2 regions of the Pseudoxanthomonas sp. 22568 genome follow, and region 1 is predicted to be linked to the other one. Evidence: predicted binding sites of a transcription regulator. Region 1 holds the regulator's gene; the other holds the start of a gene.
What was found. Region 1 encodes FliA, which starts transcription of late flagellar genes. Its sites were predicted from a motif close to TAAAGTTTNNCNNNCNNNGGCCGATAA; they were not measured.
Positions count from the first base shown of each region.

Region 2: the regulator FliA is predicted to act here: its motif matches at 15,022-15,048, upstream of ACTJI2_RS02285 (chemotaxis protein).

Region 1 covers NZ_JBQENC010000021.1:10,176-15,596, forward strand. Annotated here, with positions in the region: gene ACTJI2_RS18805 (chemotaxis protein CheA) at 1-1,628, opposite strand, end outside; gene ACTJI2_RS18810 (protein phosphatase CheZ) at 1,668-2,282, opposite strand; gene cheY (chemotaxis response regulator CheY) at 2,282-2,662, opposite strand; gene ACTJI2_RS18820 (RNA polymerase sigma factor FliA) at 2,980-3,726, opposite strand; gene ACTJI2_RS18825 (MinD/ParA family protein) at 3,723-4,601, opposite strand; gene flhF (flagellar biosynthesis protein FlhF) at 4,591-5,421, opposite strand, start outside.
Region 2 covers NZ_JBQENC010000001.1:451,159-473,241, forward strand. Annotated here, with positions in the region: gene ACTJI2_RS02220 (hypothetical protein) at 984-1,142, shown strand; gene ACTJI2_RS02225 (XAC0095 family protein) at 1,851-2,105, opposite strand; gene flgL (flagellar hook-associated protein FlgL) at 2,679-3,881, opposite strand; gene flgK (flagellar hook-associated protein FlgK) at 3,878-5,758, opposite strand; gene flgJ (flagellar assembly peptidoglycan hydrolase FlgJ) at 5,771-6,847, opposite strand; gene ACTJI2_RS02245 (flagellar basal body P-ring protein FlgI) at 6,847-7,929, opposite strand; gene flgH (flagellar basal body L-ring protein FlgH) at 8,063-8,749, opposite strand; gene flgG (flagellar basal-body rod protein FlgG) at 8,758-9,543, opposite strand; gene ACTJI2_RS02260 (flagellar basal body rod protein FlgF) at 9,737-10,489, opposite strand; gene flgE (flagellar hook protein FlgE) at 10,775-11,995, opposite strand; gene ACTJI2_RS02270 (flagellar hook capping FlgD N-terminal domain-containing protein) at 12,047-12,727, opposite strand; gene flgC (flagellar basal body rod protein FlgC) at 12,754-13,161, opposite strand; gene flgB (flagellar basal body rod protein FlgB) at 13,165-13,554, opposite strand; gene ACTJI2_RS02285 (chemotaxis protein) at 14,062-15,015, opposite strand; gene flgA (flagellar basal body P-ring formation chaperone FlgA) at 15,210-15,851, shown strand; gene flgM (flagellar biosynthesis anti-sigma factor FlgM) at 16,018-16,326, shown strand; gene ACTJI2_RS02300 (flagellar protein FlgN) at 16,323-16,673, shown strand; gene ACTJI2_RS02305 (ATP-binding protein) at 16,840-18,000, shown strand; gene ACTJI2_RS02310 (EAL domain-containing protein) at 18,288-20,003, opposite strand; gene ACTJI2_RS02315 (sensor histidine kinase) at 20,006-20,665, opposite strand; gene ACTJI2_RS02320 (methyl-accepting chemotaxis protein) at 20,804-21,994, opposite strand.

The DNA.
Region 1 (5,421 bases):
ACCGCCTCCACGCCCAGCCAGCGCCGCAGATCCACCAGCGGCAGGGTGGTGGACTGTCGATCCAGCACGGCCTGGCCGTCGAACCAGCGCAGGCTGGAGGCCGGCGCGTGCAGCACTTCCATCACCCGCGCCAGCGGCAGCGCGTAGACCGGATCACCGGCCTGCACCAGCAGGGTCGGCAGGATCGCCAGGGTCAGCGGCACCCGGATCAGGAAGCGGCTGCCACGGCCGAGCTGCGAATGGATCTGGATCTGTCCACTGAGTTCGCGGATGCGCGACTGCACCACGTCCATGCCGACGCCGCGGCCGGAGATGTCGGTGATCTCGGTCTTGGTCGAGAAGCCCGGCAGGAAGATCAGCTGCAGGCATTCGTCGTGCGACAGGCGGGCGGCGGCTTCCGGTTCGATCAGGCCCTTTTCCAGCGCCTTGTCGCGCAGCCGCTCCGGATCGATGCCGGCGCCGTCGTCGCGGATCTCGATGGTGACGTAGTCGCCTTCCTGCTGCGCCGCCAGCCGTACCTGGCCGCTGCGCGGCTTGCCGGTGGCCTCGCGCAGATCGGGCAGCTCGATGCCGTGGTCGATGGCGTTGCGGACCAGGTGCACGAGCGGATCGGACAAGGCCTCGACGAGGTTGCGATCCAGCTCGGTATCGGCGCCGATCAGCTCCAGATCGACTTCCTTCCTGAGCGAGCGGGCGACGTCGCGGGCGACCTTGGGGAAGCGCGAGAACACCTTGCCCACCGGCTGCATGCGGGTGCGCATGACCGCGTTCTGCAGGCGCGCGGTGGCGATGTCCAGGCCGCTGACCGCGCGATCCAGTTCCTCGTCGCGCAGGCGCGCGCGCAGGGTCTTCAGGCGATTGCGAGACAGCACCAGTTCGCCGACCAGATTGACGATCGCGTCCAGTCGCTTGGTGTCCACGCGGATGGTCTGCTCGGCCTCGCCGGCGCGCGCCGGACGGGCCGGTGAGGCCGGGGCGGGCGCGGCCGGGCGTACCGGCGCGGACTGGGGCGCGGCGGCGGGCGCAGGGCGGGCGATCGTGGCGCCGGGCACGGCGCCGCCGTGCAGTTGATCCAGCAGGGCCTCGAATTCGTCCTCGCTGATCAGATCCCCGCCCACGGGGAGGGCGGGGGTGGTCGGCGGGGCGCCGCCATGCAGTTGATCGAGCAGGGCCTCGAACTCGTCGTCGGTGATCAGATCACTCCCGCCGGCGGCGGGCGCGGCCACCGGCGCGCGGACCGGCGCGGGCGCGGCATCGACGTCGAACTGGGCGATCAGCGCGGCCGGCGCGTGCGGCGGCTCCTCGCCGGCAGCGACCGCGTCGAGCATGCGCTGCAGCCAGTCCAGCGACTGCTGGGCGGCGTCGAAATGATCCGCTTCCAGGGTCGCCTTGCCGGCGCGGACCATGCCCAGCGCTTCCTCGGCGGCGTGGCACAGGTTCACCATCGCCTGGATGCCGAGGAAACCGGCGCCGCCCTTGAGCGTATGGAAACCGCGGAACACGGCGTTGAGCTGTTCGCTGTCGCCGGGATCCTGTTCCAGCGTCACCAGTTGCTCGCCGAGGCGATCCAGGATTTCCTGGGCCTCGATGAGGAAGTCGGCGGCGATTTCGGGCGTGACGGCGGACATGGTTCGGCTCGGTATCGGCGGGGATGCGTGGGCGGACGGCTAGAGCCCGAGCCCCGACAGCAGATCGTCGGCGTCGTCCTGCGAGAACGCCGCCTTGTCCAGACCCGCCACCGCGGGACCGGCCAGGCCGTCGTCCTTCTTCCTTTCCGGCGGCGGCAGACCGAGTTCACCGAAGCCTTCGTGCACGCGGCGGACGATGCCGGCGACGCGGCGGATGATCTGCCCGGTGAGATCCTGGTAGCTCTGCGCCAGCGCCATTTCCGACAGGCCGGAACGGATCTGGTCCACCAGCCGGGTCTGTTCGGCGCTGAGCGCGGTCGTCTTGAGCTGGTCGGCCAGGCCGCGGCACTGCTCGGCCAGATCCAGGGTCTTGTGGCTGGCCTGTTCGGTCATCGCGACCACGTGATCCAGGCGCGCGCAGGCGTCGTCGAGATCGCCGGCACCGTGGGTCGGCGGCAGCTCGCCCAGCGTCTGCGCCAGTTCGCGGGCCAGCCGGCCCAGTCCCTGCATCATCGGCTGCGTGCGCCAGGCGGCGATGGTGTCCAGCTCGCGCCGCCAGCCGGCCTCGTCGCCCTGTTCCAGCGCGTCCAGCGCGTGCTGCAGGCGCTCGACCAGTGCGGCGCGGGCGCTGCCGGCTTCCATGACCGCAGCCATCAGGCGGCGGCCCCGAGGCGCTCGAAAATCTTGCCGAGTTTCTCTTCCAGGGTCTGCGCGGTGAACGGCTTGATGATGTAGCCGTTCACGCCGTTCTGGGCGGCTTCGATGATCTGCTCGCGCTTGGCCTCGGCGGTGACCATCAGCACCGGCAGGGTCTTGAAGCGGTCGTCGGCGCGGATGGCCTTGAGCAGTTCGATGCCGGTCATGCCCGGCATGTTCCAGTCGGTCACCACGAAGTCGAAACTGCCCTGGGCCAGCGCGGTCAGCGCGCTGGAGCCGTCGTCGGCCTCGGCGGTATTGGTGTAGCCCAGATCGTTGAGGAGGTTCTTGATGATGCGGCGCATCGTCGAGAAGTCGTCCACGATCAGGATCCGCATGTTCTTGTTGGCTGTCACGAAGGGCTCCGGGTGCAGCAGGGTAGAGGGGGCTCGAGAGCCTTATCGGCAGGTGGCGGGGAAACTTTTGGGCCGGGATTGGGGATTCGGGATTGGGGATTGAAAGAGCCCCCTTTGAAAAAGGGGGCGGGCGCCCGCGGAGCGGGCGACGGGGGATTGACCAGCCATTCGGCTGTTGAGAAGCGCTTGCTGTTGGCGCCCAAAGCAAATCCCCCTCAATCCCCCTTTTTCAAAGGGGGAGGCAAAAGCAAAGGCTTTTGCGAATCCCCAATCCCCAATCCCGACTCCCCAATCCCCGCTCAATCCTCCAACCCGGCATCCACGCTCTCGAACACATTCAGCCGACCACGCAGGCGCAGCATGGCCTGGCCGTGGATCTGGCAGACGCGGGATTCGCTGACGCCGAGGACGGCGCCGATTTCCTTGAGGTTGAGTTCCTGTTCGTAGTACATGGACAGGACCAACTGTTCGCGCTCGGGAAGCTGGCCGATGGCCTTGATCAGCGACTGGCGGAACTCGCTGCGCTCGAGTTGTTGCTGCGGGTTGGGGCCGCCGGTGACCGCGGTCTGCGGTTCGCCATGATCCTCGATGTGCGATTCCAGGCTCAGCACCTGGCCGCGGGCGGCGTCCTCCAGCAGGCGCAGGTATTCGGGCAGCGGCATCTCCATCGCCGACGCGACCTCGGTGGCGATGGCGGCGCGGCCAGTGCGCTGTTCGATTTCGCGCACGGTGGCGGCGGCCTGGCGGGCCCGCCGGTGCACCGAGCGCGGCACCCAGTCGCCGCGGCGGATCTCGTCGATCATCGAACCGCGGATGCGGATCGAGGCGAAGGTCTCGAACGAGGCGCCCTGTTCGGCGTCGTAGCTGCGCGAGGCCTCCAGCAGGCCAATCATGCCGGCCTGGATCAGATCGTCGATCTCCACGCTGGCGGGCAGGCGCGCGGCCAGGTGATGGGCGATGCGGCGGACCAGGTCCGCGTGCACCGTGACGAAGTCGGTGGCCGCCGCTTTCTGGACGGCACGGTATTGGGCGGCGCCGGTGTTCATGCTGGCACGCTCCGGTTGATCATGCGTTCGACGAAGAACTCGACATTGCCGCGGGCGCCGGACGGCGGCTGCCAGCGTGCGGTGACCCGGGCGATCTCGTTGATGGCGCGCGCCGACGGACTGCCCGGATACGCCTTCACCACCGCCTGCTGGCGCTGCACCGCGCGGCGCAGCCAGTCGTCCTGCGGCACCGCGCCCAGGTAGTGCAGGGCGACGTCGCCGAGGAAACGTTCGCACACGCGGGCCAGCTTCTCGTACAGCTTGCGGCCCTCGTTGGGGTCGCGGACCATGTTGGCGATGACGTGCACGCGGTCCACGCCGCGCTCTCGCGAGAGCACCTTGATCAATGCATAGGCGTCGGTGATCGAGGCCGGCTCGTCGCACACCACCACCACCGTGTCCTGCGCGGCCTGGCAGAAGGTCAACACGCTGTCGGTGATGCCGGCGGCGGTATCCACCACCATCACGTCCAGGGCGCGCTGCAGTTCCGAGAACACGTTGACCAGGCCGACGTGTTCGGCCGGCGAGAGTTCGGCCATGTGCCGGAAACCCGACGAGGCCGGTACGATCAGCAGGCCGTCCGGTCCTTCCAGCAGCACGTCCTCCAACTGGCAGCGCTCGGCGACCAGATCCGCCAATGTGTATTTCGGCGCCAGGCCAAGCAGCACGTCGACGTTGGCCAGGCCCAGGTCTGCGTCCATCAGCAGGGTGCGCTTGCCCATCTCGGCCAGCGAGGCGGCCAGGTTGACCGACACGTTGGTCTTGCCCACGCCGCCCTTGCCGCCGGTCACCGCGATCACGCGGACCGGATGGAAGGAGCCGGTCAGCGGCGGCGTGCTGCGCGGATTGGTCTGCAGCAGGTGTTCATGCGACATGGATGGCCTCCGCGTGGCTGGGTTCGTCGGCTTCGCGGCGCAGCTGGTCCAGGCGCAGCACCAGGTTGGGCGCGCTGGCGCGGTGCAGGTCTTCGGGCACGCGCTGGCCGTCGGTGATCCAGGCCATCGGCAACTGGTGATCGACGATCACCGACAGCGCGCTGCCGAGCCGGCCGGTCTCGTCCACCTTGGTCAGCACCACGCCGTGCGGCTGGGCGCCGCTGAAGCGGCGGACCACTTCGTCCAGATCGCCGAAATGCGAGTTGGCCGGCAGCACCAGTAGGGTATGCACCTGCCCGGCGGCGCGCAGCCAGTTGAGCTGGCCGACCAGGTTGCGGTCGCGCTGGCCCATGCCGGCGGTGTCGATCAGCACCAGCTTGTAGTCGCGCAGGCGTTCCAGGGTCTGGGCCAGGCGCACGTCGCTGTCGGCCTCGTGCACGGCGATGCCGAGCTGGCGGCCGTAGCTGTGCAACTGTTCGCGTCCGCCCACGCGCACCGTGTCGGTGGTGACCAGGGCCACGTCGCGCGGGTTGTGGCGATCGGCGTAGGCCGCGGCCAGCTTGGCAATGGTGGTGGTCTTGCCGGCGCCCGTCGGTCCGACCAGGGCGATCACGCCGCCCTGTTCCAACGGATCCACCGGCAGGATCGGCAGCTTGCGCGACAGCAGGCCCAGCATCAGGCCGCGGCCGCGATGCAGCTCGGTGTCGGCGGGAATCTGCACGGCGACGTCGCGGGTGATGCCGGCGTCGAAGCCGTAGTCGTCCAGCAGCTCCATCGCCTGCGCGCGCACCGGCGAGCCGCGCAGGCGCTCGTCGGTGAG
Region 2 (22,083 bases), on a different contig from region 1:
AATGGGCATCCTTGGCCTTGTCTTTTGGAGAAAAGCAAGTAAGAAAGATGAGGGTGATTGATAATCCTGATTGTGAAGAGGATTGGACCCTAGTGTGGGCTGCTGTCCATAGGGCGCGGGCGCTAGCAGCCCACGTTTTTGTTGCGCGTCGTTGGCCGATTCGACGTTGGGTCTGCCGGCGTGCCAGCGGAGCTGGTCGAGGATGTGGCTGGCGTCGTGGGCAAGCCCGGCGAAGCAGTCGCTCAGGGTTGCAGAGAGATGAACAGGCTGTGGTGCTCGTCCTGGCGAAAGCGGGATTGGTGAGCAATAGTTTTAGGCGAATGCGCGGCCTGCGGGGAAAAAGAGCGAGAGTGTATTTTCCCTGAAAGGTACGCCGGACAGAATCCCGAAAGCGATGGCCAAGCTTCTTGGTATGCTTGGAATTGCCACTATGACCCGCTGCCTTTAAGAGGCTATATCTGTCATGGCTAAGTTGCATCCGGTATTGGTTCATTGGAGCGATGAGAAGTTGGGCTCGTTGCCAGTCAGTGGGCAGTACGTAACCGTCGCAAGATTCTCGGAAGATGGAGATTCTTGGCTAGCCAATGCATGGAGTGTCGTCCTGGAGATTCGTGGCGATGTGCGCTCAAGGCCTTGCGAGGCGGGTGCACGTTTTCTCTCGCCCGGCGCGCCTGAAGAGCGCCTTCGCTCGGGTGCAAGATTTGAATTATTTGAGGGGAGTCGCGTAACGGCGGTTGTGGACGTGTTGTGAATCTGCAGTGCGAGAGAGTCGAAAGTTCTGGGAGGTTGAACCGGCGGTGCACAAGCATCTAGGAGGGCAAAGTTAGTATGGGTTTTGAATTTTTGAAAGTGCCAACAATTTTGGTTCTGGTAAGTAGCGGATACGTCTGCGGATTGTCGGTATTGGTGGGGATTCGAGTGTCCAGCGTGCTCAAGTCAGAGAAGACGCGCTCAGCGAAGAATGTATGGATTTTGGCAGGGTGATGAATGCCTTGCTTTGCGGGGCGGCACCTATTTTTCTGTTGGCCATACTCGCTTTTTCTTACGAGGACAAAGTTGCTCAGAGAGTATTGTTTTTCTCTATGGCAGTCGTGGTGGGAATGGCCTCGGCATTTTATATTTCTTGGAAGGAGCGCCATTGAGTAGACTGAAATTCGTAATTACTGCGAACGCTAGAAAAATAAGATAGGGACCAGTTTTTTTTTGAAAAGAATGACGGGCTGGTCCCTGCAAACGATGGGGGCTTGGTGATCTTACAAATGCTGCTATAGCTCGTGTTTTATTGTTTTATAATTTAGGTCTTGGGGGGTGTATGCGTGGCGTTGAGCTACACGGTCTGGAAATAGTGGTTGCTTTTGTCGCCATCGCCTTGGTTGTCTCGTCATTCGGAGTCAGGGTCTACCTGTTTCACAAGTTGAAGGGGGATGATTCTGTCCGAGATCTATTGGAAGATGCATCGGCGGTGGGATCGGACTTCCTGGTCCTGAAGCTTCTTCATCGTTGGGGCTCACTTTCGAGTGAGGCAAAGGGGCCGGTTCTTGTGTTCTCCTTTACGCAAATATTTGGTGTTTTCCTGTTGCTCTGTGTTGGCCTTCTCGTGTTGGTAAGTTGCTTGTATTAGGCGGATTCATTCGGTTTATATGCCCTGCTTCAGTTGATGCTACGGTTGCAAGGGCAGTCGATGGTAAACGAGCAATGCGCTTTTTCTTGAGATGCCTGAGTAGCGCTTTTCGCGCCGTATCTTCCGTGCAGATGGAACGTCGGCGAGTATGCCAAGAGACGCCGCTGGATTTGCCGTGCGTGAAAACACAACATACATAGAACGCGGGCGCTAGCAGCCCGCGTTTTTGTTACGCGTCGTTGGCCGATTCGACGCTGGGTTTGCCGGCGTGCCAGCGGAGCTGGTCGAGGATGTGGCTGGCGTCGTGGGCGAGGCCGGCGAAGCAGTCGCTCAGGGGTTGCAGCGGGATGGGCAGGCTGTGGTGCTCGTCCTGGCGGAAGCGGGGACTGATGAGCAGGGACAGCAGTTTGAGGTGATCACGCAGCTGGATGAGATTCAGCTGGGTTTGTTCTTCCAACAGATAGACCATTCGAACACTGGTCATGGGACCTCCATTTCTTCGTTGAAGAATCCCGGCGCGCGAAAGTGCGGCCGGGTGCCGGGAGGTCAGATACCGCACGTAGTCGGCTGGGCTATTTCCCATACGGGTCTTGCATTCACCCACCTCCCGGCATTAAAACGAGGTCGCCGGTTGCTATCCGGTGATGAAGAAAAGAGCCGCCGGATAACAGGGGTAGTACCGCTACGTGGGGAGGTCTGAACTCCTGATGCAGGAGTCTGCCGATGTGGTTGGGCGGTGTCGACTAACTTTGAGCGTTTTGGCTTCAGTGTTTCTGGGCTCACTTTTTTGTGCGCGTGACGGCGGGCGTCTGTTGTGTTTGGCGGAGTGGCGAGTGGTGGTGGTCGGCGCCAGGAGCAAATCCCCCTCAGTCCCCCTTTTTCAAAGGGGGAGGCAGAGGTAGTCGTTTTCGCTGGGATGTTGGTTATCTTGAAGAACGCTTGGACTGCGTGCGTCACGGTAGCCTTCCCTGCGACGATGGTGTCACTGGGCGAAGCTCTGGTCGACTTCCGACTTCCGACTTCCGACTTCCGACTCCCGACTCCCGAATCCCACCCCTCACCCCATCATCTTGAACAACGACAACTGCTGCATCTGCATGAACACGCTTTGGGCAGCCTGGAGGGCGGTGTTTTCCAGGTTGTAGCGGCCGATGGCCTCGGCCCAGTCGAGGTCGCGCAGGCTGGAGAGGGTGCCCTTGAGGGTGACGGCGTTGGCGTCGCGCAGTTCGGCGGCGCTGTCGATGGCCATCAGTTGGGCGCCGCCGCTGGCGCGGGCGTCGATCATGTGGCCCTGGGCGCTGGCGACGTCGCGCATGGCGGCCTGCAACTGGTTCTGCATGGCGGCGCGCTGGGCGTCGGTGGTGGGATTGGTTTCCAGCGCGCCGATCAGGTTCTGGATGGTGGCGAACACGTCGCGGGTGGCGGAGGGACCGATGTTGAATGCATCGCCAGTGTTGGGCTGGCCGTCGATCTTCACCTGCACGCCGGCGAAGGCGATGCTCTGGCCCTTGGTGTAGGTGCCGGTGGAAATCGGGGTGGGGCCGGCACCGTAGACCTCGTAGGTGGTCGGGCTGGTGAAGCGGATGCTGTACTGGCCGCCGTCGTAGGCGCTGGAGTCGGTGACGCTGAGATCCATCAGCAGGCCGGTGCCAGTGTTGGCGCCGGAGGCGGCGCCGTCGATGCGGCCGGTGCCGGTGCGCAGGCGCAGGAAGATTTCGCTGCCGGGCAGGGTGTCGGAGACGAAGGTGTCCGGCGCGACCTCGACCTGGCGCTGGGTCTGGTCGCCGCTGTAGATGACGCCGCCGGCCGCCAGCGCGAACGGGGCGCTGCCGTCGGCGGTGCCGCCGAACAGGTAGCGGCCGGTGCCGTCGGTGCTGTTGGCCAGATCCAGCAGGCCGTCATGGATGGATTTGAGTTCGGCGCTGATCGCCTTGCGGCTGTCGTCGCCGAGCGCGGCGTTGTTGGCCTGCACGGTCAGTTCGTGCACGCGCGCCATCGCGTCGCCGACCAGCTTGAGCGCGTTTTCCTGCAGGCCCAGGCGGTTCTGCAGGGTGCTGGCGTTGGCGGCGAAGCGTTCCAGTTCGGCCAGGGTGCGATCCAGGCCAACGGCATTGCCGGCGGCGACCGGATCGTCCTTGGCGCTGATCAGCTTCTGCCCGGAGGCGAGCTGCTGCTGGGTGTGGGCCAGCTTGGCCTGCTTGGCCAGCATCGTGGTGATCGACTGCTGGTACATCAGGCCGGTGGAGATGCGATTGTTCATCGGCGGGTCGCGCTCAGCAGGGACTGGAACAGGGTGTCGGCGGTGGAGATGATCTGCGCCGCGGCCTGGTAGGCCTGCTGCAGGCGCATCAGATCCGCCGCTTCCTCATCCAGGTTGACGCCGGAAATGGCATCGCGCGCGGCCTGCGCCTGATCCTGCAGCACCTGCTGCGCCTCGGCCGAGTAGTCGGCCTGGCGCGCGGCCGAGCCAACCGTGGTGGTCAGGCCGGAGATGGCGCCGTTGAGGGTGAGGGTGCCGCCGTTGAGTTTGCGCGCGTCGTCCAGGTTGGACAGCAGCTTGGCGTTGCCGTTGTCGCTGGAGTTGGCGCCGGTGGGGCCGAGGTTGAAGGCGTCGCCGGCGGCGGGCGCGCCGTCGAGGGTGACGCTCCATCCGTTGTGGGTGATGGCCTGGCCGGGCGTGTAGGTGAACGGGCCAGCGCCGTCGATGGTGTACTGGTTGGCGTCGATGAATTCGATCACCGACGGTGCCAGCAGGTTCGGATCCGCCGGGTTGGTGATGGTGACCGCGCCCAGCTTGCCGGTGCCGGTGTTGGCCAGATCGGCCTTGGCCTTGACCGGGCTGGCGGCGGCGATCCGGCTGGGATCGCTGATGGCGAGCTTGATCGTGCCGGCCGCGCCCGCGGTGGGTTGCAGCAGGAAGCGATCGTTGGCGGCGGGCGTGCCGCTGGACAACACCAGTTCCACGCCGTTGACCACCAGCGGATCGACGGCGGTGCCGGTCCCGGTGACCGGGATGGCGGTGCCGGTGTCGGGATCGGTGGCGACCCAGTTGCCGCCGTCGAAGCGCAGCATCACGTTCTTGCCGTTGAGCGCGCCCAGATCGCCCAGCGACGGTTGCAGCACGGCGTTGCCGGTGTTGCCCGAGTGCGACGAGATCTGCGGCTGCGGCGCGGTGAAGAAATCCCCGCCCATCTGGCCGTACTGATCCATGCCGGCGCGATGGCCTTCGTTGAAGGTCTCGGCCAGCGACATGGCGATGCGGCCGAGTTCGGCGATGGCCGGATCCAGCACGGTGGTGCGGAATTCCATCAGGCCGCCGATCTGGCCGCCGAGCGCGCGCTTGTCCAGGGTGACCCGCTGGCCGTTGGTTTCCAGCGCCACCTGCAGGCGCTCGGGCCGGTAGGGATCGGCCACGGTCACCAGCGAACTGGCGGTGGCGCCGACCACCATCGGCTGGCCGCCGGCGGTGAACACGTTGATCTGGCCGCCGTCCTGCTGCACGGCGGTGCCGCCGGTGTAGCCGATCAGCTGGCTGATCAGTTGATCGCGGCGATCCAGCAGATCGCCCGAGGCATTGGCGCCGTTGCCGATGCGACCGTTGAGCTGGGCGATTTCCTTGGCCAGCCGGTTCACTTCACCCACGGCGGAGGTCAGGCCGCTGTTGACCTCGCCATCCACCTTGTCCAGTTGCTGATCGATCTGGTTGAAGCGGGTGACCAGCGCGCTGGCCTGGGACAGCACGCTCTGTCGATCGGCCGCGCCGGCGGCGCTGGAGGAGAGCGCGCTGATCGAATCGAAGAAGCCCGACCACGGCGCGGCGATGCCGGTGGCCTTTTCCGAGAACAGGCTGTCCAGGCGGTTGGACAGCACCGACATCTGCTGCAGGCGGTTCAGTTCGCCGGTGCTGTCGAGCAGGCGCGCGGTGGCCAGCGAATCGGCCATGCGATGGACGTCGACGATCTGCACGCCGCCGCCCTGGTAGCCGTAGCCGTGGAAGGTGCCGTTGCGCGCGGCGAACTCGGTGCGCTGGCGCGAGTAACCCGGCGTGTTGAGGTTGGCGACGTTGTGGCTGACCGTGGACAGCGCCCGCTGGAAGGCGAGCAGGGCGCTGGAACCGGTGGCGAGGAGGTTGGACATGGACTACTCCGTTCAGCGGCCCAGGAAGCGGCTGGCGAGCGCGTTGCCCACCGTGGCGCCAATCGCACCGCCGACGGTGTTGCCGACCGCGGAGATGACCTTGCCGAGGGTGGGACCGGTGGCGATGCTGGCGATCTTCTTCGCATACGACGGATCGGTGGCGTAGCCGGCCTGTTGCAGGCCGCGGGCGAAGCCGTGGATGTCCTTGCCGGCGGCCAGCGCCTTCTGGTAGCGCGGGTTGTTCTTCAGCAGGCGCACGTAGTCGGCGAAGCTTTCGGCCGGGGAGCTGTAGGCGCGGAAGTCGGCGGTCTCGTTCTGGCGCACGCCGTTGCGGTATTCGTGGGTGCCGGTGCGGGCGCGTTCGCCCTTCCAGCCGGTGGCCTTGATGCCGAACAGGTTGTGCGCGCTGCCGCCGTCGTTGCGCTGGATGACGCGCTTGCCCCAGCCGGTTTCCAGCGCGGCCTGGGCGACCAGGGCGCGCGGATCCACGCCCAGTTCCCTGGCGGCGCGCTGGGCGTGGTCCCAGATCTCGGCGACGAAGCGTTCGGGGGTGTTGCGGGCGTACTGCTGCGGATTGGCACTGGCGACCTGTTCCACCTCGTCGCACGCGGCCTGGGCTTCCGGCGCGGTCAGCGCGGCCCAGTCGATGCGCGGCAGGCCCATCGCGGCGCCGGGATCGCCGGCTTCGGCGGACGACGCGCCGGACAGGCCGGGCGCGCGCCCGGCGATCACGTCCAGCATCTGCTCGGCGCCGGACGGCATCATCTTGCGGTACTGCGACAGCGCGGTGTTGACCGGCACCGGCACGGTGTTCGTGTCGGTGGCGCCGAGCTGGCGCGCGATCATCGGCGCCAGTCCCATGCCCTTGCCCTGGGTCATCGCCTTGGCCAGCTGCTGGTCGTACATCTCGCGGAACATCTGGTTTTCGCCGGGGAACAGCGAGTCCCCGAAGCTGGCCTCGCGCATGCACTTGATCAGCATCTGCGCGAACTGGCCCTCGAACTTCTGCGCCACCTCGTGGATGCGCGCGTTGTCCGCCGCCGGGTTGGCGGTCGGGTTCAGCGGCAGGGTGGGCTGCAGGATGTTCATCAGATGATTTCCAGCTCCGCGCGCAGCGCGCCGGCCTGCTTGAGCGCTTCCAGGATGGCGATCAGATCGCCCGGCGCGGCCCCGACTTCGTTGACGGCGCGGACGATCTCGTCCAGCGAGGTGCCGCCCTCGAACTTGAACATGCGGTTGCCTTCGGCGGTGATCTGCACGTCGGATTGCGGGGTGACCACGGTCTGGCCGCCGCGATTGAAACTGTTGGGCTGGCTGACGTTGGCCGATTCGGTGATGGTGACGGTCAGCGAGCCGTGGGTGACCGCGGCCGGCATCACCTGCACCTGCGCGCCGATCACGACAGTGCCGGTGCGGGCGTTGACGATGACCTTGGCCGGCGCGCTGCCCGGGGTCAGTTCCAGGTTCTCGACCTGGGCCAGGAAGTTGACCCGGCTGCCGGCATCGGCCGGCGCGCGCACCGCCACGGTGACCGCATCGACCGCGTAGGCGGCGCCGGCGCCGAAGCGCTGGTCCAGCGCGGCGACCATGCGCGAGACGGTGGTGAAGTCGGCCTGGTGCAGGTTGAGGGTGACGCTGCCGCTGCCGTCGTTCATCGCGTTGGGCACCGCGCGTTCGACGATGGCGCCGTTGGGAATGCGGCCGACGCTGGGCACGTTGACCGAGACCTTGGAACCGTCGCGGCCCTGCGCGCCGAAACCGCCGACCACCAGGTTGCCCTGGGCGATGGCGTAGACCTCGCCGTCGGCGCCGCGCAGTGGGGCCATCAGCAGGCTGCCGCCGCGCAGCGAGGTAGCGTTGCCAATGGACGAGACGGTGATGTCGATCGGCTGGCCGGGCTTGGCGAAGGCGGGCAGGTCGGCATGGATGGCGACCGCGGCGACGTTCTTGAGCTGCGGATTGACGTTGGGAGGCACATTGACGCCCAGTTCGCCCAGCAGGTTCTTCAGGCTCTGCACGGTGAAGGGCGCCTGGCTGGTGCGATCGCCGCTGCCGTCCAGGCCCACCACCAGGCCGTAGCCGACCAGCGGGTTGCTGCGCACGCCGCCGACCTGGGCGAGATCCTTGATCCGCTCGGCGCGCGCCGACGGCGCCAGGCAGGCTAGCACCATCAGCCACCACAGCAGGGCGCCGATCGTGGTCCACGGATCGACGCGGCGACGGTTGGGATCGCGCGGGTTGCGATGGAAGGGCAGGCGGATGGCCATCATGCGGCGCTCCCGGGTGACTCGTCAGTTCAGAGGGTTAATTGGGATAAATCGGCGAATTGAAGAAGCGCCCCAGCCAGCCCATCGAGTTGGACTGGGCGATGGCGCCGCGGCCGCCGTAGGCGATGCGCGCCTCGCCGACCTTGCTGGACGGAATGCTGTTGTCCGGCGAAATGTCGGCCGGGCGCACGATGCCCTGGATCTGGACGAGCTCGTCGCCCTGGTTCAGGCGCATGTTCTTCTGGCCCTGCACCACCAGGTTGCCGTTGGGCAGGCGCTGGATGACGGTGACGGTCACGCTGCCCTGCAGGCGATTGCTCTGCGCGCTCTTGCCATTGCCGTTGAAGCCGCGATCACCCTTGACCGAGGCGCTCAGCAGATCGCGGCCGTTGTAGGTCAACGGCGCGCCGGCGATGTTCGGCGCCGCCATGGTGACCTCGCTGGTCTTGTCGACCTGGGTGGTCGCGCTGGTCTGCGCGTTGGTGTTCTCGATCAGGTTGATCGTCAGCAGGTCGCCGACGTCGCGAGCGCGACGGTCGGAGTACAGGTTCAGGCCCGGGCCGGCGCGGTAGATCGCGCCGGAGGTGGGTTCGGCCTGCGCCGCCATCACCACCTGCACCGGCTGCATCGGCGCGAACGGGCGCACGTCGCCGAACGAGCGCGAACAGCCGGCCAGCGCGAAGACGCAGCAGGCGAGGGTGGCGGTGCGGGACAGGCGGGTCATGGCGGGCCTCAGACGTTGTTGTTCAGATAGCCGAGCATGGAGTCGGTGGTGGAGATGGCCTTGGCGTTCATTTCGTAGGCGCGCTGGGTTTCGATCATGCTGACCAGCTCTTCCACCACGTTGACGTTGGAACCTTCCAGCGAGCCCTGCACCAGGTTGCCCAGGCCATTGAGGCCGGGCGTGCCGTTCTGGGCGGGGCCGGAGGCGGTGGTTTCGACGTACAGGTTCTCGCCCTTGGCCTGCAGGCCGGACGGATTGACGAAGTCGGTGAGGGTGAGCGATCCGATTTCCACCGCCTGCGCCTCGCCGGCCATGGTCACGCTGACCGTGCCGTCGTTGCCGATGGTCATCGACTGCGCGCCCTCCGGCACCTGGATGCCGGGCTGTACGGCATAGCCGCTGTTGGTGACCAGTTCGCCCTGGGCGTTGATCTGGAACGAGCCATCACGGGTGTAGGCGGGCGTGCCATCGGGCAGCATCACCTCGAAGAAACCGCGGCCGTTGACCATCACGTCCAGCGAGCGCCCGGTCTGCTGCGGATTGCCCTGCTGGAAATCCTTGGAGGTGGCGACCACGCGCACGCCGGTGCCCAGCTGCACGCCGGACGGCAACTGGGTCTGCTGCGAGGTCGAACCGCCGGGCTGGCGCAGCTGCTGGTACAGCAGATCCTCGAAGCTGGCGCGGTCGCGCTTGAAGCCGGTGGTGTTGGTGTTGGCCAGGTTGTTGGAGACCACGGACATGCGCGTCTGCTGCGCATCGAGCCCGGTCTTGGCGACCCAGAGTGCCTGGTTCATGGCGTGGTCCTTGGTTGGGAATCGGGAATGGGGAATCGGGAGTCGATGTGGGCATCGGATCCTTCTTCGCATGAAGGAACAGGCAAGTGCCGTGCCAATGAAACGGTCGAAATCCCGACGCGAATGGAAACTGGGACGGAAGCCACAAACGCGCTTCTACGATTCCCGATTCCCCATTCCCGATTCACGGCCTTCAGCCCCCCAGCCGCAGCAACTGATTCGACGATTGCGCCATGTCGTCGCCGGTGCGGATGACCTTGACCTGCATTTCGAACTGGCGCTGGAGCTGGATCATCTGCACCAGGGCGCCGGCGGCGTCGACGTTGCTGCCTTCGAGCACGCCGGTGGTCAGGCTGTTGCCCTGCGCCATCGGCGGGGGCGGCTGGGTGGGGTCGGCCGGACGCATCAGGCCGTCGGCGCCGCGCGCCAGTTGCGAGGCCGGCACGTCGACGATGCGCATGCGGGCGACCATCGCCATGGTCTGCGGGCCTTCGCCCTGCGGCACGATGGAAATGGTGCCGTCGGCGCCGAGATCGAAGGACTGCGCCGGCGGGATGGCGATCGGATTGCCGTTCTCATCGAGCACGGCGCGGCCCCCGTTGGTGACCAGCTGGCCGTTGGGGGTGACGCTGAGTTCGCCGTTGCGGGTATAGGCGGTGCCGCCGTCCGGCGCCTGCACGGCCAGCCAGCGGCCCGGTTGCAGCGAGACGTCCAGCGAACGGCCGGTGACCATCTGGGTGCCGGTGCGCGAATCGAAACCCGGATCCGTCAGCACCGCGTCCACGCGTGAGGGAAATCCCTGGCCGGGAATCTTGAACGCCTCGGTCGCGGCCAGGGCGGCCTTGAATCCCTTGGTGTCGACGTTGGCGAGGTTGTGCGACACCGCGCCCTGGGCCTGCAGCGAGGCGCGGGCACCGGTCATGGCGACGTAGAGGGCTTTGTCCATGGGCTTTGCCGGGAATGGGGAATCGGGAATTGAGAATCGGAAAAGCGGAAAAGCGGAAAAGCGGAAAAGCGGAAAAGCGGAGAAGCGGAGAAGCGGAGAAGCGGAGAAGCGGAGAAGCGGAGAAGCGGAGAAGCGGAGAAGCGCTTTTTACTTTGCTTCCCCCTTCGGAGAAGGGGGATTGAGGGGGATTTGCTGTTTGCGCGAAGAGCAAGCGCTTTTCAACAGCCGAATGGCTGATCAAGGGGGCTTTGGTTCTGGCTATTTCGGCACGCCCAAGTGCCGTCATCAACGGATGTTGATGACGGTCTGCGTGATCTGATCCTGGGTGGACAGCATCTGCGAGTTGGCCTGGAAGTTGCGCTGGGCGACGATCATGTTGACCAGTTGTTCGGTCAGGTCGACGGTCGAGGCTTCCAGCGCGCCGGAGGCGACCTGGCCGAAGTCGGACGTGCCCGGCGCGCCGGTGCGCGGTTCACCCGAGGCGTAGCTGTGGGTCCAGGTGTTGTTGCCCTGCGAGACCAGGCCCTGCGGGTTGGTGAAGTTGGTCAGCGCGACCTGGCCGATGGCGCGGTCCACGCCGTTGGAGTAGCGCGCGAACACCACGCCTTCCGGCGACACGGTGAATTCGTTGAGCTTGCCGCTGGCGTAGCCATCCTGCCGCTGATCCTTCTTGGCGAAGGCTTCGCCGTACTGGTTGGTGCCGGTGATGTCCAGGGTCATGTTGAGCACGCCGGCTCCGGTGGTCGGGGTGAATGGCGCCAGGGCGATGCGGCCGTTGGCCGGCAGGGTCAGCGCGCCGTTGTTGTCGAACTGCACGGTGGTGGCCGGACCCATCGAGGTGCCGTCGACGTAGACGTGGGCTTGCCATTCGTTCGGATTGGCGGTCTTCACGTAATAGACCGACTGCTGGTGGGCCACGCCGAGCGAGTCGTACACGGTGACCGAGGTGGTCTCGTTGTAGCTGTTGCCGTCGTTGGGCGTGAACGGCGTGATGGTCGGCTGCGCGGCGTTGCCGGGCAGAGTGACGCCCAGGTTGACCAGGGTGGTCGGCGCCGGCGGGCTGTCGCTGGTCAGCAGTTGCAGGTCGACCAGGCGGCCGGTATCGAAACCGCTGCCGTCGGCGCGAGGCGGGAACACCTGCAGGCGGAAGCCGTCCGGGGTGGTGACGAAACCATTGGGATCGCGCTGGAAGTTGCCCGCGCGGGTGTAGACGTTGGTGCCGTTGTTGCTGACCGTGAAGAAGCCTTCGCGGTCCACCGCCAGATCCAGGTAGCGGCCGGTCTGGTTGATGTCGCCCTGCGAGAACTGCTGGGCCACGTTGGTCAGACGCACGCCGGCGCCGATGCCGTTGCGCAGCAGGCCATAGCCGGTGGTGGAAAACACTTCGGCGAACTCGGCACGCGATTCCTTGAATCCGGTGGTGCCGACATTGGCGATGTTGTGCGAGGTGACGTTGAGGTCGGCGTTGGCCGCCTTCATGCCGGAGAGCGAACTGTTGAAAGCCATGGAAAACTCCTTAGCGGATGCCGGGTCGGAATGGCCCGTGGATGTCAGGGATCAGGAAGCCGACTTGCCGATGCGCAGCACGTAGTCGAGCGGAGCGGTGCCCAGGCCGGGCAGGTTGAGATACAGGCCGTCGGAACCGATGGTCACGCTTTCCACGGTGGAATCGACGTAGGTGTTGAGTTTGGTGGCCTTGCCGGTGTCGTCGGTGTGGGTGGCCTTGATCGCATACACGCCTTCCGGCGCGCGTTCGCCGTTGGCCTTCACGCCGTCCCAGGCGAACGCGGTCTCGCCCTTGGCGGCGTCGAGTTCGATGGTGTCCACGACCACGCCGCTGGCGTCGGTGATTTCCACCTTGAGCGTGCCGGTGGCGGGCGACATGACCAGGCCGGTGGCGCTGCCCTGCGCGCCGAGCGCGATCTTTTCCGACGGCACCAGCACGTCGTGGCCGACCAGCGAGGCGCCCTTGAGCACCTGGTCGCCGGTCAGGGCGGTGGTGAAACCGTTGACGGTGGTGTTGAGTTCGCTGATGCCCTGCACGGTGGAGAACTGCGCGAGCTGGCCGATGAATTCGCTGTTGGACAGCGGCTTGAGCGGATCCTGGTGCTTGAGCTGCTCGGTCATCAGGCGCATGAATTCGGCCTGGCCCAGGCTTTCCTTCTTCTTGTTCGATCCGGTGCCGGTGGTGCTGTTGTTGATCGCGGCGAAGGGATCGCCATTCACGGCGGTGGTCATGCGGTTGCTCCGGTAGGCGGGACGCGTCAGCGGCCCATGGTCAGCGTGGCCAGCGCCAGTTCCTTGGCGGTGTTGAGGACTTCGACGCCGGCCTGGTAGCCACGCGAAGCGGAAATGAGGTTGACCATCTGCGCGACCGGATCCACGTCCGGCGCATAGACGTAGCCTTCGGCGTCGGCCATCGGGTGGCCGGGCTCGTAGCGCTTGATCGGCGGGGCTTCGCTCTGGGTGATCTCCTTGACCTGCACCGAGGTCAGCGAGCCGTCGGCGTTGAGCGGGCGGGCCTGGAAGATCGGTTCGATCGGCTTGTACACCGCCTCCGGCGAGGAGGCGATGGAATCGGCGTTGGAGAGATTGCTGGCGATGGTGTTCAGGCGCACCGACTGCGCCTGCAGGGCCGAACCGGCGACGTCGAAGATCGGCAGGTTGCTCATGGCTTATTGCCCCGTGATGGCGGTGAGCATGGTGCGCACCTTGGATTCGATGAAACTCAGCGAGGCGCGGTACTCCAGCGCGGCGCGGCCGTAGGCGGCGCGCTCGGTGTCGGCGTCGACGGTGTTGCCGTCCAGGCTGGGCTGCACGCCCTGGCGTTCGTGGATCTGCGGGCCGAATTCCAGTCCGTTCAGATGGCGCCCGTCGGTGGTCTGCAACGGCGCGGCCTGGCGGGCGGCGGCGTTCTCCAGCACGGCCTGGAAGTTGAGATCCTTGGCCTTGTAGTTGGGGGTGTCCGCATTGCTGAGGTTGCTGGCGATCAACTGCATGCGCTGCTCGCGCAGCGGCAGGGCGGCGGCATGGACACCCAGGTAATCGCGGATGGGATTGGACATTGGCGGGCCCCGTTGGGAACGTTGCCCGGGTGGGTGCAAGGCTTGTGCCAGTCCGGGAGAGGAGGCTTCCCCCGCGAAGTGCCGGTGCCATTCCTTCTCGAGGGGGAACGATGGGCACCTTGTGGCTTTGCCTCCCCCTTTGAAAAAGGGGGACCGAGGGGGATTTGCTCTTCGCCGGTGCTCCTGGCACCGCGCGCAAATCCCCCGTCGTCCGCTGACGCGGCCGCCCGCCCCCTTTTCCAAAGGGGGCATCAATCCCGAATCCCCAATCCCGGCGGCCAACCGGCCGCTGTCAGGCCGCCCGCTTCGCCACCAACACTTCATGGGGAAACGAGATGCACCCGGGGGCTTTGCCTTCCCCTTTGAAAAAGGGGGACCGAGGGGGATTTGCTTTTTGTCGGTAGTCGCGGCACCGCGCGCAAATCCCCCGTCGCCCCGCTGGCGCGGGCCGCCCGCCCCCTTTTCCAAAGGGGGCTATCAGTCACGAATCCCGAATCCCGACGCCCGTCAGGCCGCCCGCTTCGTCGCCACCACCTGCTTCAGCCGGTTCAGCACGTAGTCCGCCAGTTCGTGCGGGCTGTACTTGGCGACGAAGGCGTTGGCGCCGACCCGTTCGACCATGGCGTTGTTGAACACGCCCGAGAGCGAGGTGTGCAGAAGTACGTACAGACCGGCCAGGCCGGGGTGGCGACGGATTTCCGTCGTCAGGGTGTAGCCGTCCATGGCCGGCATTTCGATGTCGGAGATGACCATGGCGTAGCGCTCGGCCGGGTCCTCGCCGGCGGCGTGGATCTGCACGAGGTGGTCGAGCGCCTGCTTGCCATCGGAAAGCAGGGTGGCGCTCACCCCCAACTGGTCCAGCACGCTGCGGATCTGCGAACGGGCCACCCGCGAGTCGTCCACCACCAGCACCTGCAACGGCGGGGCGTCGGCCGGCAGCGCCATTTCCGGCGCCAGCGGCGCGTCCATGCGCGCCTGCGAGATGTCGGCCAGCACGCTTTCCACGTCGATCACCTGGATCAGCTCGCCCTGGAAGCGGGTGACCGCGGTCAGGTAGCTGGCCTCCGCGCCGAGTTCCGGCGGCGGGTGGATGTCCTCGACCGCGATGTTGACGATGCGCTCGACGTCGCTGACCAGGAAGCCCTGCACCGATCGGTTGAACTCGGTGACCACCAGGTAGTTGGGCGCGCGCGCCGGATCCGGATCGCGCTCGGGATGGCCGATGCTCAGGCCCAGGTCCAGCACCGGAATCGAACGCCCGCGCACGTCGGCCGCGCCGGCGAACTCGGCGGGCAGGCCAGGCAGCTGGAACAGCGGCGGACGGCGCAGGACTTCCTGCACCTTGAACACGTTGACGCCAAAAAGCTGACGCCCGCCCAGGCGGAACAGCAACAGGGCGAGCCGGTTGTGGCCGGCCAGGCGGGTGCGCTGGTCGATGCGGTTGAGCAGATCCTGGGTCATGCAGGCATATCGGCCGGGTTGCGCACGGCTTGAGCGGTGCGGGGGCGTCCGGCGGCAGGGAAGGGCTCGTCCTCGAGGGACGGCGGTCACGCAGTCGATTTCGCCGACGCGCACCGCGGCAGGCGCGAGGACCGCCGGTTTCGGCACATCGCTTGCATTCCTTGTCGCCGATGAACCGACGATGGAGCCCGCTCATGCGACGACTCGTGCTGCTGCCCGCGCTGCTGGCGGCGTTTGCCGTGCCCGCCGCGGACTTCCAGCCGGTGGACAGCATCCGCCAGGCCGCGATTGGCGCGATGGCGTCGGCCGGCGAGGCGGAAGCGACGCTGGACCCGAACCTGCGCCTGCCGCGTTGCGCCGCGCCGCTGGAAGCGCGGGTGCAGAACAGTGGTTCGGTCGAGGTCGGTTGCCCGCAGGGCTGGCGCCTGTTCGTGCCGGTGCGGGTACGCCGCAGCCAGACCGTGCTGGTGCTCAATCGCGGCATCGCACCGGGGCAGGTGGTGACCGCCGATGCGTTTGTCGCCGAAACCCGTGACGGCGGCCGTATCGCCGCCGGCGCCTTGACCGACCCGGCCCAGGCCGTGGGCCAGGTGGCGCGGCGGATGTTGACCGCCGGCTCGGTGCTGGGAGCCAACGATCTGGTCGCGCCGCGATTGATCCGGCGCGGCGACAACGTGGCGCTGGTGTCGCGTCGCGGTGGCGTCGAGGTACGGGTGGCCGGCAAGGCGCTGGCCGACGCCGGCGAGAACGAACGGGTGACGGTGGAAAACCTGTCCTCGCGCCGGGTGGTACAGGGCGTGGTAGGCCCGGGCGGCGACGTCTGGGTGAGCCGTTGAGGAAAAAAATGGAATCGGCCCTAAAGTCCCCGGACGGGCGGCCGATACCGAGCTGGCAGGGAAGTACGCCTCGGGTGCGCTTCCGATAGAAAAATGTGGATTCCGTCACTAAAGCTTTGCCTTTGACGGCCGATATGCTGTTTGAACCCGCAACAGGTAGACCGACATGAGCCAGAAAATCGAAGGCAACGCGCCTTCTGCCATCCGCACCACCGGTCCGATCGGTGGCAAGGTGGCGGCGTCCGGCGCCGAACGTTCCCGGCCGGTGGAAGCCAGCGCGGGTGGCGACAGCCTGCGCCTGACCGGCGAAGCCACTGGTCTGCAGGCACTGCAGCGCGAGCTGTCCTCGGCCTCCGCGGTGGATACCGCGCGGGTCCAGCAGGTCCGCGATGCGCTCCAGGCCGGTACGTACCGGATCAATGCCGAGGCGATCGCTGACGGCATGCTGAGCCTGGAACGCCAGCTCGGCCAATGAGCGCCGAACTGGAGACCCAGTTCGAGCGTCTGGCCTCGGCGCTAGCCGAGGAGCGCCGCGCGATCCTGGAACACGATGTCGAAGCCCTGGTGTGCTCGACCCGGGAGAAGCTGGCCTCGCTGCGCGAACTGGAAAACCGCATGCCCGCGGCCGCGTCCGCGCCGTTCGAGCAGCGGCTGCGCGAGCTGTCGGAGGCCAACCAGTCCAACGGCGCGCTGCTGGCGCGGCGTCGCCGCGAAGTGAACTGGGCACTGCGTCACCTTGGGCGCAGCGAAAGCAGCGGCGCCTACGACGCCAACGGACAGACCGAAGTCCTGCGCGGCAGCCGCCCGATCGCGGTGGCCTGAGGCGCGGTGCGCGCGGCTTGCCGCCGCCGCGACGCTTGCCGATACTGACGGCCCCTTTTTGCCGCAACTCCCTTTCGCGGGGTCATCCGTCGTGAGTGTTTCCTCCGCTTCCCGTCTTCCCGCGGACATCCCGTCCTTCGTCGACATCCAGGCGCTCACCGAGCTGATGGACGATGGCGTGCTGCTGTGCCGCGGCGATGACCGCGCGCTGCATGCCAATGCCTCCGCGCTGGCACTGCTGCCCGAGGGCGAGGAGCCGGAATCGTTGCAGGCCGTACTGGAGCTGGTGCCGGCCGAGGCGCGCCGCGCCGCCCGCGCGACGGGACGCTGGAACGGCGAACTGGCGCTGGAGGATGGCCGCATCCTGCAACTGCGCATCTACCATCACCACGCGCCCGGCGACGACGGCTACGCGCTGATCCTGTTCCACGACATCAGCGAAGGCCACGCGCGCCAGCAGGAGTTGCAGCGCCGGCACGCCCAGTTGCGGCAGACCCTGATCCGCCTGGCCGGTACCCAGGAGCAACTGGTGCAGTCGGAAAAGATGGCCTCCATCGGCCAGCTGGCCGCCGGCGTGGCGCACGAGATCAACAATCCGATCGGCTACGTGCATTCCAACCTGGGATCGCTGCAGGAATACCTGCACAGCCTGTTCGCCCTGATCGAAATCTACGAGCGCGCCCTGCGCGCGCCGGATCCGAAGGCGCTGCTGCCGGAAATCGACGACATGCGCTCGCGCTTCGACATCGACTTCATCACCAGCGACCTGCCGCAGCTGATGTCGGAGTCGCGCGAGGGCATCGAGCGGGTGACCCAGATCGTGCGCAGCCTCAAGGACTTCTCCTACTCCGGGCGCGACGACTCCTGGAAGCTGGCCGATCTGCACCACGGCCTGGACTCGACCATCAACATCATCTGGAACGAGCTCAAGTACAAGGTCACCCTGGAAAAGCGTTACGGCAAGCTGCCGCTGGTGCAGTGCCTGCCGTCCGAGCTCAACCAGGTGTTCATGAACATCCTGCTCAATGCCGGCCACGCGATCGAGGAAAAGGGCCGCATCAGCGTCACCACCGGGCTGGCCGGCGAAGAGGCGTGGATCGAGATCGCGGATACCGGCAGCGGCATGCCCGAGAGCATCCTGCAGAACATCTTCGATCCCTTCTTCACCACCAAGCCGGTCGGCAGTGGCACCGGCCTGGGCCTGTCGATTTCCTACGGCATCGTGAAGAAGCACAACGGCCGCATCGAGGTGGACAGCAAGCCCGGTGAAGGTTCGCGTTTCCGCATCACCCTGCCGGTGCGGCAGCCGGTGAAGGACGCGGGCTGAGGTTCGCGTGGGGTTTGGCGAATGGCAAGGGCAGCCGAGCAGGCCCGGCTCCACGCATCGGTAGAGCGGAGCTTGCTCCGCTGCACTGATACGTCCGTGGAAATGGGTCCCAGCTTTGGCTGGGATGACCAAGTGTGGATTCCCTGGGTTCGTCATTTCCAGCAAAAGCTGGAATCCATGGGCTTTCGCGGGCATCCATGGCCCTTTGCAGCAAAAGCAGCCGAGCAAGCTCGGCACTACGCATCGGTAGAGCGGAGCTTGCTCCGCTGCTCCCCGAACCGAGGCAATCAGCCAACCACGCGGTGGTGCGGCTGGTTCTCGTAGGCGGTGAAGGCCTGGCGGATGTGCTCGCGCAGGTCGTCGTCGTTCCAGGGCTTGGTCAGGAAGCGGTAGATTTCGCCGCGGTTGATCGCTTCGGTGACGGTGGCCAGATCGGTGTAGCCGGACAGCACCAGGCGCACGGTGTCCGGATACAGCACGCGCACGCGGCCGAGGAACTCGGTGCCGCTCATGTCGGACATGCGCTGGTCGGACAGGATCACCTGCACGTCGTTGGTGGCCAGCAGCTCGAAGGCGTCGTTGACGCTGGAGGCGGCCAGGATGCGGTAGCCGTCGCGGCGGAACAGGCGCACCAGCGAACGCAGGATGTTCTCTTCGTCATCGAGCAGCAGCAGGGTGCGATCCGGCTTGGTGGCGGCGAAGGCGTCGGCGCGAAGGTAGCGCCGGCGCAGCACCGCGCCGGCATCCTCGGCCGACATCGGTTCGCCGAACAGGTGGCCCTGGAACATGTCGCAATGGTTGCGGCGCAGGAAACCCAGCTGGATGTCGGTTTCCACGCCGTGCGCGATCACCTTCATGCCCAGCTGGTGGCCCATCGCGATGATCGCGCAGGTGATGGCGACCTCGCGGTTGCTGGCCGGAACGCCCTTCACGAAGCTGCGATCGATCTTGATCTTGTCGACCGCGAAGCGCACTAGCGAATCCAGGTTGGAATCGCCCATGCCGAAGTCGTCCAGGGTCAGGCGCACGCCTTCGCGGTGCAGGCTGGCGAGGGTGCGATGGACCAGATGGGTATCCTTGGCCAGCGCGTTCTGGCGTACTTCCAGCACCACCATCTGCGCCGGGATGCCGGCGACCTGCATCGCCTCCAGCACTTCCATGACGAAGTTGGGGCGCAACAGCTGCAGGGTGGAGACGTTGATCGCGATCTCGAAGTCGTCGAAGCCCCAATCGCGCCAGACCCGTGCCTGCCGGAACGCCTCGCGCAGCACCCAGTCGCCGATCTGCACGATCACTCCGAGCTTTTCGGCCACGTGCATGAAGCGCTCGGGGACCAGCACGCCCAGTGCCGGCGAATGCCAGCGCAGCAGCGCTTCCATGCCGACCACGCGGCCGTCGTGGGCGTTGATCTGCGGCTGGTAGTGCAGGCGGAACTCGTTGTTGTCGATCGCGTTGACGATCTGGCGCGCGATGATGCTGTCGCTGCGGATGCTGATGGCGGCGTCGCGGGCATAGCGGCGGACCAGGTTCAGGCCCTCGTGCTTGGCCTGGCCGACCGCGGTCTCCGCGCATTGCAGCAGGCCGGTGACGGTGGTGGCGTCTTCCGGGCACAGCGCCATGCCGACGGTGGCGGTGAGGAACAGCGTATAGGGCAGCACCGCCATCGGCAGTTCGACCTGATCGCGCACGAATGCGCCGAACGCATCCGGCGACGGCACCTGGGGCAGCCGCGGCATGGCGACGATGAACTCGTCGCTGCCCTGGCGCCAGACCCGCGCCTCCGGGCCCAACTGGGTGGACAGGTGCTGGCCGAGCAGCAGCAGCGCCTGGTCGCCGACATCGGCGCCCATGTTCTCGTTGATGGAGCGGAAGTGATCGATGTCGACGTGCAGCAGCATCAGCGGCGTGCCGCCCTGCACGGCGGACTCGACCATGGCCTGAAGATCCGGATCCAGCGCGCCAAGGCGGGCGATCGATGGCGGCGCGACGGGGTAGGCGGACATGTTCAAGCGTCCGCCATCATGGCGGGCAGTTCCACCCGCAGGCGCATTCCGGCCTGTGCCTCGCCGGGCAGATGGAGCGCGAGGCCGGCGGCGGTGGCACGCGATTGCAGCAGGGCGGCGGTCAGCGGATCCGGCGCGGGACCGTCGTGGTGGACTTCCAGCACGGCGAAACCGGCGCGCGCGGCGGACAGCCGCAGTTCCAGCGAGGCGAGCGTGGGCAGCGGCAGCAGCAGATCCTGCACCAGGCGGAACGCGGCCAGTTCGAGCGCCGCGTCCGCGCGTGGCGCCGGATCGGCCAGTCGCAGTCGCGGCACCAGGCCCCAGCGGGCCTGCCAGCGCTCGGCTTCGCCACGCAGCGAGGCGGCCAATCCGAGGGTGTCGATCTGCGGAGGGCGCAGATCCGCGTAGAGGTCGCGCAGGCGGGCGACGGTGTCGTCGGCGATGCGCACGATGTCGGCCAGATCCTGGCGACGCTGGACGGCGTCGTCCTCGTCGCCGGCCAGGTGGGCGGACATCTTGATCGCCGACAGCGCCTGGCCGATTTCGTTGTGCAGGGCCCGGGCGACGACACGGCGCTCGGCTTCCTGGCGCGCGTACAGCTCGCGCAGGGCGTCCGCGGGGATGGATGGCGTATCGGGGGCGGCGGGTGTGCGGGCCGTCATTGGCAACGGTCAGGTGGACAACCGCGCCAGTATGCCAGTTGCCCGCCGGACCGGCGCGGCGGATACGACGACGCCGGCACCGCGGAGGCGGTACCGGCGTCGCGGAAAACGGATGTGTCGGAACGTATTCGTCAAAAATCAGAACAGTTCGACGGTGCCCGCGCCCATGTTCTGCTGCGCCACCGGCTTGTGCGGCGGGCGTTCCCATTCGCTGCGGCGGTCGCGCAGGCGGCTGCCGATATGGCGCAGGGCCGAGAGCAGCTCCTGGTCCATGACGCCGCCACTGCGATGCAACAGTTCCTGCAGGGCCAGGGCTTCCTGGTTGATGGTGGTCAGGCGGTCCAGGTGGGTGACCGCGCTGCCCAGCGACTGGGTGGCGATGTCCTCGAACTGCAGGGCGCGCACCGCCTCGGCCACGCTCAGGTCGATGGCATGGCCGCACTGGGAGATCTCGCGCATGCCGTCGCCCAGCGAGGCGTTGATGGCGGCGACCTGGGTCAGCATGTTGGCCGCTTCACCGCGGGCCTCGCGGGACCGGTCGAGATCGCGCGAGGCCATGTGCGAGACGGTCTCGCGGACCTTGGCGATGGCGTCCTTGGAGCTGTGGGCCAGTTTGCGGATCTGCTCGTTGAACGCGGTCGAGCGTTCGGACAGGTTGCGCACCTCGTCGGCGACCACCGCGAAGCCGCGACCGGCCTCGCCGGCGCGGGCGGCTTCGATGGCGGCGTTGAGCGCCAGCAGGTTGGTCTGGTCGGCGATCGACTTGACGTCCTCCAGCAGCGAGAAGATGCCGTCCAGGTGCTGGGCCATCTCGTCGATGTGGTGCACGGTGGTGGTGCTCTGGCCGCTGACCTGCTCGAGCGCTTCCACCAGTTGCTCCATGCGCTGGCTGGCGTGCTGGGCGAAGCGGGCCACGTCCACCCCGGCGCGGTCGCCGTCGCCGGCGCGGTCGACGATGCGCGACACCGCCAGGCTCTGCTCGCGGGACTTGCGCATCATCGCGTCGAAGCTTTCGCCCAGGCCGCCGACCGCGTCGCGGATCAGGCCGCGCGCGCGGTCGATCTCGGCGCGAGAGCCATCGATTTCATTGCCGACGAAGCGGCGCAGTTCGTTCAGCAGGCTGTCCTGCTCGCGCAGGATGCTGGTGTGCTCCGCGCTGGGTTTCTGCGCGCCCCAGACCGACAGGAAGGCGAACAGCAGCCAGGCCAGCGTCATCGTGGTCAGGATGGCCCATTGGACCGCACCGGGCCAGTCGAAGGCGACCGACAGCGGGAACACCAGCGTCAGGATCAAGGGAGCGGCAAGACGAACCAGGATGCGCGAATACATGGGTGCTCTCTGCTGAATCACGGTATGGATATCGGCCATGGGGGATGGCTCTTTAGCGTTCGTCGCGGCAATGCGCGATGCGCGGGGAA